Regions from separate parts of the Rhodococcus sp. 7Tela_A2 genome, predicted to be linked through region 2. Evidence: riboswitches for the same ligand, from Rfam matches in the RefSeq annotation. Region 2 holds a riboswitch; the other holds the start of a gene.
The links. Region 2 has a riboswitch for cobalamin ahead of TVH25_RS20355 (ABC transporter substrate-binding protein). Riboswitches for the same ligand answer to the same signal wherever they lie in the genome.
Positions count from the first base shown of each region.

Region 1 (8,216 bases), on a different contig from region 2:
CCTTGATGCGCGGGTGGTCCGGCGCGACTCCGTAGCGGATCAGACCGAACGGTGCAGGCATCCGTTCGAACAGGTCGATGCTGACTCCCGGATCCTGCGCGGTGTCGGACTTCATGAGCGCATCGGCGGCGTAGATACCGGCGGGACCGGCACCGACGATCGCGACGCGAAGGGGACGAGTCTGATCGGTCATCAGGGGATCAACTACCTCTTCGGTGAGCGGACGGACATACCCAGCTTAAATTAAGGCTGCCCTCAGCGGGCGGGGCGCAGGGCGCGGGGAAGGACGGTGTGAGAAGAATGAGAGAACCGTCGAGAGAATCGCTTCAGCGACAACACATGTGGGCACTCATGCGACACAGGTCGACGGCGAGGCGTCGAACGAGCTGAGTAGTGGCCACGTCACAATTCCTACCTCGAGAGGGTTTATTCGGCAAATGCGCCGTGACCGGCTCCGACCTGGTCGGGGATAGGATCGCCCATATGGCACAGCGTCAAGCACCCGATCCCGATCCCTCGGCCGACGAACCCGCCAGCGGTACACCCTGGCCGTTCATGGGGGCACTGCTGGTTGTCGTGCTGCTCATTCTGGCCGTGATGGGTGCGCAACTGCTCTCGCCCGCGCAGGACGAGCTGAGCGTGGACGAACGGATCAATCGCACGGTGGCGGACTACGTCAGGGCTCACAACGAGAACGACCGGGACATTCTCGCGCGTCTGCGCTGCGAAGAGCTGCCGGAGGCGGAGGCGCCGCTCTCCGACGTCGAGGGCACTGTGGAGTTGCAGGCGACCCAGGACGTCGCCGTGGAAGGTGACCGCGCGACGGTCGACGTCCGCGCGACCGTCGACGGTGAGTCCCGGATCGAGACCTGGCAGGTCGTCCAGGTCGACTCGGTGTGGCGGGTCTGCGAGTTCTGACAGCCTCCCGCTTGCGCGCCACGCCGTGACCTGTGAAAACATGTCGTGGTGAGCTACGCAGGTGATATAACGCCGCAGGAAGCTTGGGAGCTCCTGCGGGAAAACCCGGATGCCGTGCTCGTCGATGTTCGTACCGACGCCGAGTGGAAGTACGTCGGGGTCCCCGAGACCTCGCCCATCGGCCGCCGAACCGTCTTCGTCGAATGGGTTCGCTATCCCGACGGTGCCCCGAACCGAACGTTCGTGGACGACCTGGCGAAAGCCGGCGTCTCCGGCGGTCCGGTGATATTCCTGTGTCGCTCGGGGCAACGCTCGATAGGTGCCGCCGAGGCGGCTACCGCGGCGGGCGTGACCCCCGCGTACAACATCCTCGACGGATTCGAGGGAGCGCTCGACGCCGACGGGCATCGCGGAGCTCAGGGCTGGCGGGCAGTGGGCCTGCCGTGGAGGCAATCGTGAGCTCCATCCCCAAGGGCGGCGCATTCGAGCGCCGGCTTCCCGACAACGTGCGTCCTGCCACGCTGGGCGTGCGGGGTGGCACCCTGCGTTCCGGGTTCGAGGAGACGTCCGAGGCGCTCTACCTCAACTCCGGATTCGTGTACGAATCGGCGGAGGCCGCCGAAGCGGCGTTCACCGGCGAGGTCGACCACTTCGTGTACTCGCGGTACGGCAACCCGACTGTGAAGATGTTCGAGGAGCGGCTACGACTGCTCGACGGTGCCGAAGGCGCCTACGCCACGGCGTCGGGTATGTCCGCGGTTTTCACCGCACTCGCGGCTCTTCTGGGCAAGGGGGATCGGCTCGTCGCCGCCCGCAGCCTTTTCGGATCCTGCTTCGTCGTGTGCAACGAGATCCTGCCCCGATGGGGTGTGGAGACGGTGTTCGTCGACGGCGAAGACCTCGATCAGTGGGAACAGGCATTGTCCGTCCCCACGACCGCGGTGTTCTTCGAGACTCCCTCGAACCCGATGCAGACCCTCGTCGACGTGCGGGCCGTCTCCGAGATGGCGCACGCTGCCGGGGCAAAAGTGGTGCTGGACAACGTATTCGCCACTCCTCTCCTGCAACGCAGCATCGATCTCGGTGCCGACATCGTGGTCTACTCGGGCACCAAGCACATCGACGGCCAGGGCAGAGTGCTCGGCGGTGCCATCCTCGGACCCGCGGACTACATCGACGGACCCGTGCAGAAGCTCATTCGTCACACCGGTCCGGCGCTGAGCCCGTTCAATGCGTGGACGCTGCTCAAAGGTCTGGAAACGATGCCGGTCCGGGTGCGCGCCGCGGTCGATTCGGCGCTGCGCCTGGGCCAGTTCCTCGAGACGCAGGACAAGGTGCGCTGGGTCAAGTACCCGTACCTGGAGTCGCATCCGCAGCACGACCTCGCGCGGTCGCAGATGAGTGGCGGTGGCACGATCCTCACGTTCGAGCTCGACGCTCCCGAGGGCGAAGGCAAGAAGCGCGCGTTCGAGCTGCTCAACAAGCTGCGCATCGTGGACATCTCGAACAACCTCGGCGATTCCAAGTCCCTCATCACCCACCCCGCGACCACCACCCACCGGGCGATGGGCCCGGAGGGGCGCGCCGCGATCGGCCTGTCCGACGGGGTCGTGCGCCTCTCGGTGGGACTCGAAGACCCCGAGGATCTGCTCGAAGACCTCGAGCAGGCGCTCTCCTGACCCGAGAGCACTCTTCCGGCCCGGAAACGCTGTGGGTTACGCTGCGGGTTCTCTGCCAGTCGGGCAGGGCACCCGCAGCGTTACGGTGAAGCCGGTGAAAATCCGGCGCTGTCCCCGCAACTGTGAACTCCGGCGATCGTGCCGGGGAAGCCAGGTCAGCCGGCGCAGCGGGCACGTACTGGTCCTCGGACGAAGGACGGTCTCGTGCCGCAACTGACGATGTTGCAGCCGTACTGTTTTCGTCCTCCGAGTTACGGAGGATGGCTGTGCCCCTCGTATCCCACCGGCTGCTCGCTGCCGGAATCACCGCGTGCGCTCTGCTGGCCACGGCGTGCGGCGCCGACGACGCCGCCAACCATGACAACCACGACACCGCCGGAGCCGGAAGTCCCCAGGCGATCGTGTCCCTGAGTCCCGTCAGCACCGAAATGCTGTACGCCGTCGGCGCCGGCGACCAGGTGATCGCCGTCGACGACCAATCCGACCATCCGGCCGGCGTACCGGTCACCGATCTGTCCGGGTACACCCCGAACGTCGAGGCGATCCTCGGTTACGAACCCGATCTGGTGGTCGCCAACGCGGACACCGCGGATCTCGTCGCCGGACTCGAGCAGGCCGGCGTCGAGACCCTGATTCTGCCCGCGGCGCTCACCCTCGACGACACCTACGCCCAGCTCGAGCAGGTCGGTGCGGCCACCGGGCACGTCGCAGACGCGGCCGAACTGGTCGCGCAGATGAGGAGCGAGGTCGACGAGATCCTCGCCGGACTGCCCGAACGTCAAGTCCCGCTTCGCTATTACCACGAACTCGACAACACCTACTACTCCGTCACAGACGACACCTACATCGGCGAGATCTTTTCCATGCTCGGTCTCACCTCGATCGCGACCGGCGGCAACGGGTATCCGCAACTGTCGGCCGAGTTCATCCTCGAAGAGAACCCCGACATCGTCTTCCTCGCCGACGGCCAGTGCTGCGGCGTCACGCCCGAGAATGTGGCGGAGCGAGCAGGATGGGGCGAGCTCACGGCGGTCCGTGACGGGCACGTCTACGTCCTCGACGAGGACATCGCCAGCCGCTGGGGGCCGCGCGTCGTGGACTTGATGCGGGATGTCGCCCGGATCGTCACCGGGATCCCAGCGGCCCAGCCCGCGTCTTGATCACGACCCCGCGTCGTCGCGCCCTCGTGCTGGGTGGCGCGGCGGTCGTTCTCCTCGCCGCCATGCTGGTGAGCATCCTCGTCGGTCCGGCGGGACTCACGCCACAGGCGGTCCTTCTCGACATCGCCGACCGGTTGCCGTTCGTCGACGTCGATTCCGGGCTCTCGACGCGGCAACAGGCGATCCTCTGGAACATCCGCATGCCGCGCGTGGTGCTGGGGGTTCTCGTCGGAGCCATGCTCGCCGTCGCCGGAGCGGCGTACCAGGGCGTCTTCCGCAATCCCCTGGCCGACCCCTACCTGCTCGGGGTGTCGAGCGGGGCGGGCCTCGGCGCGACACTCGCGATCGTGGTCGGAGGCGCCGCAGGGTTTGCCGGGGTTCCGATCGCAGCGTTCGCCGGCGGCCTGCTGGCGGTCGGTGCGACGTATGCCCTCGGCCGCTCGGTCGGCGGGGTGCGTTCCGAAGTCGTCATCATCCTCGCGGGCGTGGCGGTCGCGGCGTTCGCGAATGCCATCCAGACGTTCTTCATGCAACTGCACGACGACACCTTGCGTCAGGTGTACTCCTGGATGCTCGGGCGGTTGTCCACCGACGGGTGGTCCGATGTCGTCGTCGTCCTGCCGTACGTGGTGGTCGCGGTCGCCGTCATCGCGCTGCACCGGCGCACCCTCGACGTCATGGCGGTCGGCGACGTCGAGGCCGCCAGCCTCGGGATCCATCCGGCTCGTGTCCGGCTGTTGTTGGTCTGCGTGGCGACACTCGGCACCGCCGCCGTGGTGTCGGCGAGCGGACTGATCGGGTTCGTCGGCATCGTGGTGCCGCACGCGGTCCGGTTGCTCGTCGGCCCCGGTCACCGCATGCTGCTGCCGTTGTCATTGATGGTCGGGGCGACGTTCCTCGTCCTCGCCGATGTGCTCGCCCGCAGCGTCATGTCGCCGTCGGAACTGCCCATCGGCGTGGTCACCGCCGCGATCGGTGCGCCGTTCTTCCTCGTCGTACTCAGACGAAGCCGAGGTGCATGATGCCCGCCGATCTCGAATCGCTCGCGTCCACCGCCGTCACGTGCCGCGGTGTCGGGGCTGCACGCGGCGGCGTGGACGTGCTCCACGACGTCGATCTCACCGTGGCGACGGGCGCGTGGGTGTCGCTCGTCGGACCCAACGGGTCCGGTAAGACCACGTTGTTGCACGTTCTCGCGGGACTCGTTCCCTCGACGGGGCACGTGCGGGTGGCGTCCGTGACGCCCGGCCGGGGCGGCCGGCGCGCAACGGCGCGCGCGGTCGCGCTGATGCCCCAGCGCCCCGTGGTTCCCGAGGGTGTCACCGTCGAAGAACTCGTCCGGCTCGGCCGCACACCGCACATCGCACGGTTCGGCTCGGAAACGGGACACGACCGCGCGGTGGTGGACCGGGTCATCGAGCGCCTCGAACTCGAGCCGTTCACACGCCGATTCGCGACGGATCTGTCCGGGGGTGAACTCCAGCGCGTGGTCCTCGCTCGCGCACTGGCACAGGAACCACAGGTGCTGCTGCTCGACGAACCCACCAGCGCGCTCGACATCGGGCACCAACAGCAGGTACTCGAACTCGTGGACTCCATGCGCACCGAAGGCGAGCTGACGGTGATCGCAGCCATGCACGATCTGACCTCGGCGGCGCAGTACGGTGACAGGCTCGTCCTTCTCGACCGCGGCCGGGTCGTCGCCGACGGGCCGCCCGCCGAGGTGCTCACGGTCGACCGGATCGGCCAGGTCTACGGGGCGCGGGTCGAGGTCCTCGACCGTCCGGCCGGCCGCGCCGTTCTCCCGCTTCGTGATCCGTGGAAGGACGCATGATGGACGTACTGCTGCTGGGCACCGGTGCCGCGGACGGCTGGCCGAATCCTTTCTGTGCCTGCGAGTCCTGCACGGATGCCGCACGCCGCGGTGAGATCCGCGGCCAAACGGCCGCGCTCATCGACGACGTGCTCATGCTCGACTGCGGACCCGAAGCTCCCCGCGCCGCAGTACGTTTCGGCAGGACCTTGGCGGGTGTGCGTCACATCCTGCTCACCCACGCGCACACCGACCACCTCGGGCCGCAGGCACTGTTGTTCCGCTCGTGGGTCGATGCGGGTCACGTGCTCGAGGTCGTGGGACCGGCGGACGCGGTCGACACGTGCCGGCAGTGGGCGGGCCCGGACGATCCGGTGCGCTTCGTACCGGTCCGGGCGGGCGACGCGCTCACCGTCGGCGGGTATGCGGTGCGGGTTCTTCCCGCACGACATCACGTGTTCCGCGACGGTGATGCGGTGCTCTACGACGTCACCGGTCCGGACGGTTCCCGCATCCTGTGGGCGTGCGACACCGGCCCGCTCCCGGACGGCTGGTTCGACGCGGTGCGCGGTGCGCGGTTCGATGCCGTGTTCCTCGAAGAAACATTCGGTGACCGATCGGAGTTGGGGCAAGGGCACCACGGACTGCCCGAATTCCGGGACACCGTCGCGGCTCTGCGCAGGTGCGATGCCGTGACCGACGCGACGGACGTGGTGGCGGTGCACCTCGGCCACCACAACCCGCCGATCACCGCCCTGCGCGAGCGGTTGCGGGAGTATGGGGCCAGGCCCGGTATCGACGGCGAGGAGGTGCGCGTGGGGGACGCCACCGCGCCGCCGCACCGGACCCTGGTGCTCGGGGGCGTGCGCTCCGGAAAGTCACGGCACGCGGAAGAACTGTTCGCTTCGCACGCCGCCGTCACCTACGTCGCGACCGGCGGGACCCGCGCAGGCGACGAGGAATGGGCGCAACGGGTTGCCCTGCATCGCGAGCGGCGGCCCGAATCGTGGTCGACGGTGGAGACATCCGATGTGAGCGGCGTGCTGCGCGCGGCTACCGATCCGCTGTTGGTCGACTGCCTCGGCACCTGGCTCACCGCACGAATGGATCTGCACGACGTATGGAACGGCGGCGACATGGGGGCGGTCGACGCCGACATCGCCGAACTCCTCGACGCGTGGCGGCGATGCCGGGTGCCGGTGGTCGCCGTGAGCAACGAGGTGGGCAGTGGTGTGGTCCCGGCCAGTGCCTCGGGACGGCTGTTCCGCGACACTCTCGGGCGTCTCAATGCCGCGGTGGCGGCAGTCTCGGACAGTGTCACGCTCGTCGTGGCGGGGATACCGCTGACGTTGCGCTGATCCCCGCGACCAGGCCTCTGCCTCAGGCGAGCAACCGGTACAGGCCGATGAGCCCCACAGCGACGATGACCGCCCGTAACACGGTGGGGGACATACGCCGACCGTACCGGGCACCGAGGTCTCCGCCGATCAGCGAACCCACGGCGATCAATACGACCACCGTCCAGTCGATGCGCTCGAACGCCACGAGAATGTATGCGGTGGCCGCGACGATGTTCACCAGCAGCGAGAGCAGATTCTTCGCGGCGTTCTGCCGTTGGATGTGTTCGGTGAGCAGAGCGCCGAACAAGCCCATCAGCAGAATTCCCTGCGCGGCGGTGAAGTATCCGCCGTAGATGCCGACAGCGAAAGTGCCCGCCACGAGCAGACTCATCCGCACCGGACCGATCCGGGCTTCCGGGTCGGCGTCGGTTCGCCGCAGTACCCACTTCTGGATCTGCGGTTGCAGCACGACGAGGACGAGTGCCAGGACCAGCAGGACCGGAACGACGGTCTCGAACACCGTCTCCGGCAGATGCAGCAGAAGCCACGACCCGATCAGCGCGCCGCTGACCGACGCGGGGATCTGCCATCGCAACGTCGGCCACTGGCCGCGTAACTCGCGCCGATAACCCCACGTTCCCGACACACCGCCCGCGACGAGTCCGATCGCGTTCGACATCGTCGCGGTGACGGGCGGCACGCCGAACGCAACGAGGGTCGGGAAGGTGATGAGGGTTCCGGAGCCGACCAGCGAGTTGATCGCACCGGCGCCGAGTCCGGCGAGGGCAACGAGAAACAACTCCAGCGGCGTCACTGCTCGGAGTCTACGGAGACCCCGGAACAGGGTCGAGGCGGCTTCCGGTCGCTCTAGGTGCCTGCATCCTGGCGCGCACTACGCCGCAAGGCGAGGACGACGACAAGGGGCCATATCGTCTCGGGCGTCAAGCCCACCCGCTCGACCAACCCGAAATACTGCCCGCCCTGCGCCGAGATCAGGAACGCCACGGTCAGGGCCACGAACACCGCGGTCGCGATCGCCGATCCGCGGACGCTCAATGCGAACGACCGCGGACGGCTGCGAGACCCGACGAACGCGGGGAATGTCGCGATCAGGATCGAGCCGACGACGACACTGACCACGTGCGACGTGGCAGACCCGTTCGCCGGTTGCGGAAGTGCCGCGAGAGCGATCCCGGAGATCCCCGCGCCGCCGAGGACCAGTCGTGCGGAGGGACGCAAGGCACTCAGTCCGAGCGCAGTGATCACATGGCACGCGCCGAGCACGAACAGCGATGTCGTCATGATC
Region 1 is NZ_JAXION010000007.1:838-9,053, reverse strand. Features, by position in the region: gene TVH25_RS02535 (FAD-dependent oxidoreductase) at 1-193, opposite strand, end outside; gene TVH25_RS02530 (hypothetical protein) at 484-918, shown strand; gene TVH25_RS02525 (rhodanese-like domain-containing protein) at 967-1,377, shown strand; gene TVH25_RS02520 (O-succinylhomoserine sulfhydrylase) at 1,374-2,597, shown strand; cobalamin riboswitch at 2,626-2,775, shown strand; gene TVH25_RS02515 (ABC transporter substrate-binding protein) at 2,864-3,757, shown strand; gene TVH25_RS02510 (FecCD family ABC transporter permease) at 3,820-4,779, shown strand; gene TVH25_RS02505 (ABC transporter ATP-binding protein) at 4,779-5,591, shown strand; gene cobU (bifunctional adenosylcobinamide kinase/adenosylcobinamide-phosphate guanylyltransferase) at 5,591-6,928, shown strand; gene TVH25_RS02495 (sulfite exporter TauE/SafE family protein) at 6,951-7,724, opposite strand; gene TVH25_RS02490 (DUF998 domain-containing protein) at 7,778-8,216, opposite strand, start outside.
Region 1: linked by a shared signal. The riboswitch ahead of TVH25_RS02515 (ABC transporter substrate-binding protein) and the one ahead of TVH25_RS20355 (ABC transporter substrate-binding protein) in region 2 are both predicted to bind cobalamin.

Region 2 (5,679 bases):
GGACCACTTGATCCCACCGATGGCCCGCGCCGAATCCTACGGTGACATCGCGCGTTTGGAGCAGCTGCTCGACGAGTACTCCAACATCGCGGCGATGGACCCGGCGAAGCTGCCCGCGATCCGCGCACAGATCTGGACGCTGATCCAGGCCGCGAAACTCGACCACGACCTGGGCCTCGACGATCGCCCGCACGACGCAGAGTTCGACGACTTCCTCCTGCACGTCGACGGCTGGCTGTGCGAGGTGAAGGACGCGCAGATCCGCGACGGCCTGCATGTGCTCGGTGGCGCCCCCGAGGGGGACGCGCGCGTGAACCTGGTGCTGTCCATCCTGCGCGCAGCCCAGGTGTGGGGAGGGAAATCACACGCGGTGCCCGGGCTTCGCACCGCATTGGGTTTGAAGCCCGACGGGCCGCTCACCGAGGTCGACGCGGTCGAGTCCCAGGCCCGTGCGCTTGTCCGAGCAATGGAAGACCGCAGCTGGACTTGCGGATCTGGCGCAGCCACAGTCGAATCCGTACTCGGTCGCGCCGACGACGAGGTCGCACGAGTGCTGGAATTCGCTGCTGAGCAAGTGGTGCCGCGCCTGGCGCGGACCACCGACGAACTCGATGCGGTGCTACATGCTCTCGGCGGCGGCTACATCCCCGCCGGGCCCTCCGGATCGCCGCTGCGGGGCCTGGTCAACGTGCTGCCCACCGGCCGCAACTTCTACACCGTCGATCCCAAGGCGGTCCCGAGCCGACTCGCCTACGACACCGGCGTGGCACTCGCGAATGCCCTGGTCGACAGGTATGTCGCGGACACCGGTGAGTACCCGCAGTCGGTAGGACTGTCGGTGTGGGGGACCTCGGCGATGCGGACCGCCGGCGACGACATCGCCGAAGTCCTCGCGCTGATCGGTGTGCGTCCCGAATGGGACCCCGAGTCCCGGCGTGTCCGGGAGTTGATCGTGGTCGGGCTCGAAGAGCTCGGCCGGCCACGCATCGACGTCACCGTCCGGATCTCCGGGTTCTTCCGCGATGCGTTCCCGCACGTCATCGGAATGCTCGACGACGCGATCCGCATGGTCGCCGCACTCGACGAACCTCTCGAGATGAACTACATACGCGCCCACGCCGAACGGGACGAAGCCGAGCACGGCGACGCCGACCGCGCGGTGCGGCGGATCTTCGGTTCCAAGCCCGGGTCGTACGGTGCGGGGATCCTGCAACTCATCGACTCCGGGAACTGGCGCACCGATGCGGATCTCGCCGAGGTGTATACCGCGTGGGGTGGCTTCGCCTACGGTCGCGGCCTGCACGGCGTACCCGCCGCCGAGGACATGCGCGCCAACTATCGACGTATCGCGGTGGCGGCGAAGAACACCGACACCCGCGAACACGACATCGCCGACTCCGACGACTACTTCCAGTATCACGGGGGCATGGTCGCGACGGTACGCGCACTCACCGGCAACGACCCGAAGGCTTACATCGGAGACTCCACGACCCCCGACGCGGTGCGCACCCGGTCGCTCGCCGAGGATACCGCGAGAGTGTTCCGTGCCCGCGTGGTCAATCCGCGCTGGATCACGGCGATGCGCCGCCACGGTTACAAGGGCGCCTTCGAACTCGCCGCGACCGTCGACTACCTCTTCGGGTACGACGCCACGGCCGGTGTCGTGCAGGACTGGATGTACGAAACCCTCGCGCAGACATACGCTCTCGATCCCGAGAATCAGCAATTCCTCCGCGAGGCGAACCCGTGGGCGTTGCGCGGGATCGTCGAGCGACTCACCGAGGCCGCCGACCGTGGTCTGTGGGCCGAGCCGGATCCCGACACGATGCAGGCGCTGCAGCAGGCGTACCTCGACGCAGAAGGTGACCTCGAGGACCGCGGGTGACCGTCCGGCGGCTGCGGCTCATCGGTATCGGCCCGGGTGGGCCCGACGACCTGACGGTGACCGCCGTACACGCGTTGAACAGCGTCGACGTGTTCCTTGTCGCCGACAAGGAGGCCGAAGCCGGACGTGCGGGTACAGGTGATCTCGTCGCTGTGCGGCAGGAGATCTGCCGCCGTCACAGCACGCGGGACTATCGCGTGATCGCGGTGCCCGATCCGCCGCGCGACCGGACACCCGAGGCATACGGCGCCGAGGTGCGCGACTGGCACGCCGCACGCGCCGAAGCCTACGAGATCGCGCTCGCCGAACAGGTTCTCGACGGCGAGACCGTCGGGCTCCTCGTGTGGGGAGATCCGAGTCTGTACGACAGCACTATCCGTGTCGTCGAACGTATTCGCAGTCGTGGACTCCTCGACATCGACTACGACGTGATCCCGGGAGTCAGCAGTGTGCAGGTGCTCGCGGCACGGCACAGGCTGGTGCTCAACGTGATCGGAGGCCCCATCACCATCACGACGGGCCGGCGGCTCGCCGAGGAGGTGGCCGGAGGAGCGGAGAACATCGTGGTCATGCTCGATGGGCAGCTCGCGTGCTCGGAACTACCAGGTGCGTGGGATATCTGGTGGGGCGCACAGCTGGGAACGACCGACGAAGAACTCGTGGCCGGACGCCTCTCCGACGTACTTCCCGAGATCGAGAAGGCGCGGGCGCGGGCCAAAGTCGCGCGAGGCTGGGTAATGGATACGTATCTGCTTCGCCGCGCCGCCGGTCACCGTTCACCACATCGGTCCAGGGCGTGAATCCACCACCGTCCCTCCTGATGTGAACCTCTCCGCCGACCCGCCGCTATATCCATGTTCGCGATGGTCTTGTACGCTTCGAGACGACGTAGGGAACACCGGTGCGAATCCGGGGCTGTCCCGCAACTGTCACCGAGGAGCTATCCCCCACTCGTACGGCCACGACCCATCACGGTTGGAAGGCCGGGGGAGAGCGTCGATCCGGGAGCCAGGACACCTGCGCGGACCGAAGTGACACCACGAGGATGGACATGAACAACTCGATATTCACCGCCCGACAGGGGCGGCACACGCTGCTGCGCACAGGCATCGCAGTCTTCGCCGCGACCCTCGCGGTCGCAGGCTGTTCGACGAACGACACCGAGCGAGCCGCCGAACAGGACGTCGACGTCTCGTCGTCCGCGACGAACTACCCACTGACGATCGACAATTGCGGTTATTCCGTCACAATCGATGCGCCCCCGCAGCGGGCCGTCTCGCTCAACCAGGGCTCCACGGAGATCCTGCTGTCGCTCGGACTCGCCGATCGGATGGTCGGCACCGCGACGTGGACGGACCCGGTGCGCGACAACCTCGCAGCCGCGAACGAGACCGTCCCGCGTCTCGCCGACAACAAACCGTCGTTCGAAGTGGTCCTCGAGACCGAACCCGACTTCGTGTCGGCATCGTTCGGCGGCACGCTGGGCGAGGGCGGTGTCGCGGACCGGGATCAGTTCGACCGGCTCGGGGTGCCGTCGTACCTGTCGCCCACCGATTGTGAAGGCAAGAACGACGAGAGTGTCAACGCCGACGGCAACCGCACCGAACCGCTCACGATGGACTCCGTCTACAAGGAGATCCGCGAGCTCGCAGCTATTTTCGACGTGCGGGATCGCGGCGAGGAGTTCGTCGCGGAACTCGAGCAGCGATACGAGAACGCTGCTGGTGAGGTCGATGCGTCGGAGGTCTCGCTGGCGTTCTGGTTCGCCGATATCAACACGCCCTATGTGGCGGGCTGCTGTGGCTCGTCGGGCATCATCACGAACTCCGTCGGGGCGAAGAACGTCTTCGACGACACGACCAACGAGTGGCCGCAGGTCAGCTGGGAGTCGGTCCTGGACCGGGACCCGACCGCACTGGTGCTCGGGGATCTGAGTCGCCGCAGCATCGACGGTGACGCCCTCGACAGCAAGATCGCGTTCCTCGAGTCGAATCCGGTCACACAGCGACTGTCCGCGGTGCAGAACAAGCGTTACATCGTGGTCAACGGCGCCGACATGAACCCGTCCATCCGCACGGTCGACGGGATCGAGAAGGTCGCCGCCGCAGTGCGGGAATGGAACCTCGGCAACCGGTGACGGCCGAGATGAAGACCCGGTTGCCCGTCAGGGGCGACCGGGTCCCGGTTGTCGCTGTGATCACCGTGGGAGTGGTGGCGCTTGCTCTGTCGATCGCCGTCACCGTCACCATAGGGCCCGCGAATCTCTCTGTCGGGGACGTCTATTCGGTGATCTTCGACAAGCTGGGTATGAGTGGGTCGACGGTGAGTGCAATCCGGGAGGGCATCGTCTGGGAACTGCGGCTACCTCGAACGTTGCTCGCGGCGGTGTGCGGGGCCGGCCTGGCCGTGTGCGGCGTGATCATGCAGTCGCTGCTGCGAAATCCGCTCGCCGACCCGTTCGTGCTGGGTATCTCGTCCGGTGCCTCCACCGGCGCCGTGATGATCGCGGTCCTCGGCATCGGAGGCGGTGCGATCTCGTTGTCCGGTGGTGCCTTTCTCGGCGCGCTGGTGTCGTTCGGGCTGGTGCTGCTGCTTGCGACGGGCGCGGGCGGCGGAACCTCCCGTGTGGTCCTCGCCGGTGTCGCGGGTACGCAATTGTTCTCGGCGCTCACCTCTTTCATCGTCATCTCGTCGGCCGACGCGGAACGCACCCGTGGTGTGCTGTTCTGGCTGCTCGGCTCGCTCGCGGGCGCAACCTGGAGCGACGTGATCCTGTGTGGCGGGGTGTGCGCACTGGGGGTTGCGGTGTGTCTGCTGAAGGCGTCCGCGCTCGATGCCTTCACCTTCGGATCGTCCACCGCCGCGACGCTCGGAATCGCGGTGGGACGCACCCGCCTGATGTTCCTGGTGGTGACGGCACTCATCACCGCGGTGCTGGTCAGTGCGGCAGGTGCCATCGGATTCGTGGGTCTGGTACTTCCGCATGCCGCCCGATTCCTGGTCGGCCCCAGGCACAGTCGTCTCGTGCCGGTCGCAGCAGTGGTGGGTGCGGTGTTCATGGTGTGGGTCGACGCGGTGGCGCGCACGGTGTTCGCGCCGCAGGAAGTACCGGTCGGTGTGGTGACAGCGCTGATCGGTGTGCCCGCCTTCGCCCTGATTCTCTTCCGTATGAGGAGCACGCAGTGACGAGGAAAACAGAGACACTGGCGGCAACATCGCTGAGGTGGAGCCGGGGCGGCAACCTCGTAGTCGACGACGTGACGATCGACCCGCGGCCCGGCGAGACAATCGGGCTGCTCGGCCCCAACGGTTCCGGCAAGTCGTCACTCCTGCGTCTGCTTGCCGGCGTCGACCGTCCGGACGCGGGCACTGTGACGCTCGATGGTGCCGACATCCGGTCGCTCGGCCGCCGCGTCCTGGCCAGGCGGGTCGCGATGGTGGGACAGCACTCGCACACCGAGGTCGACATCAGGGTCCGGGATGTGGTTCGGCTGGGCCGAGTTCCACACGCGGACGTCTTCGGCCGCGACGACGGAGGCGACGCCGCGATAGAACGGGCGCTCGTGGCCACCGGTATGTCCGAGCACGCCGACCGCCTGTGGCGGGCCATGTCGGGCGGAGAACGCCAGCGCGCCCAGATCGCGCGGGCGCTCGCCCAGGATCCGCAGGAACTCCTGCTCGACGAACCGACCAATCACCTCGACGTCCAGCATCAGCTCGACATCCTGGAACGGGTGGTGGCATTGCCGGTGACCAGTTACGTCGCACTGCACGATCTCAACCTCGCGGCGATG
Region 2 is NZ_JAXION010000172.1:125-5,803, reverse strand. Features, by position in the region: partial or broken gene cobN (cobaltochelatase subunit CobN) at 1-1,885, shown strand, start outside; gene cobF (precorrin-6A synthase (deacetylating)) at 1,882-2,685, shown strand; cobalamin riboswitch at 2,733-2,923, shown strand; gene TVH25_RS20355 (ABC transporter substrate-binding protein) at 2,937-4,022, shown strand; gene TVH25_RS20350 (FecCD family ABC transporter permease) at 4,031-5,071, shown strand; partial or broken gene TVH25_RS20345 (ABC transporter ATP-binding protein) at 5,068-5,679, shown strand, end outside.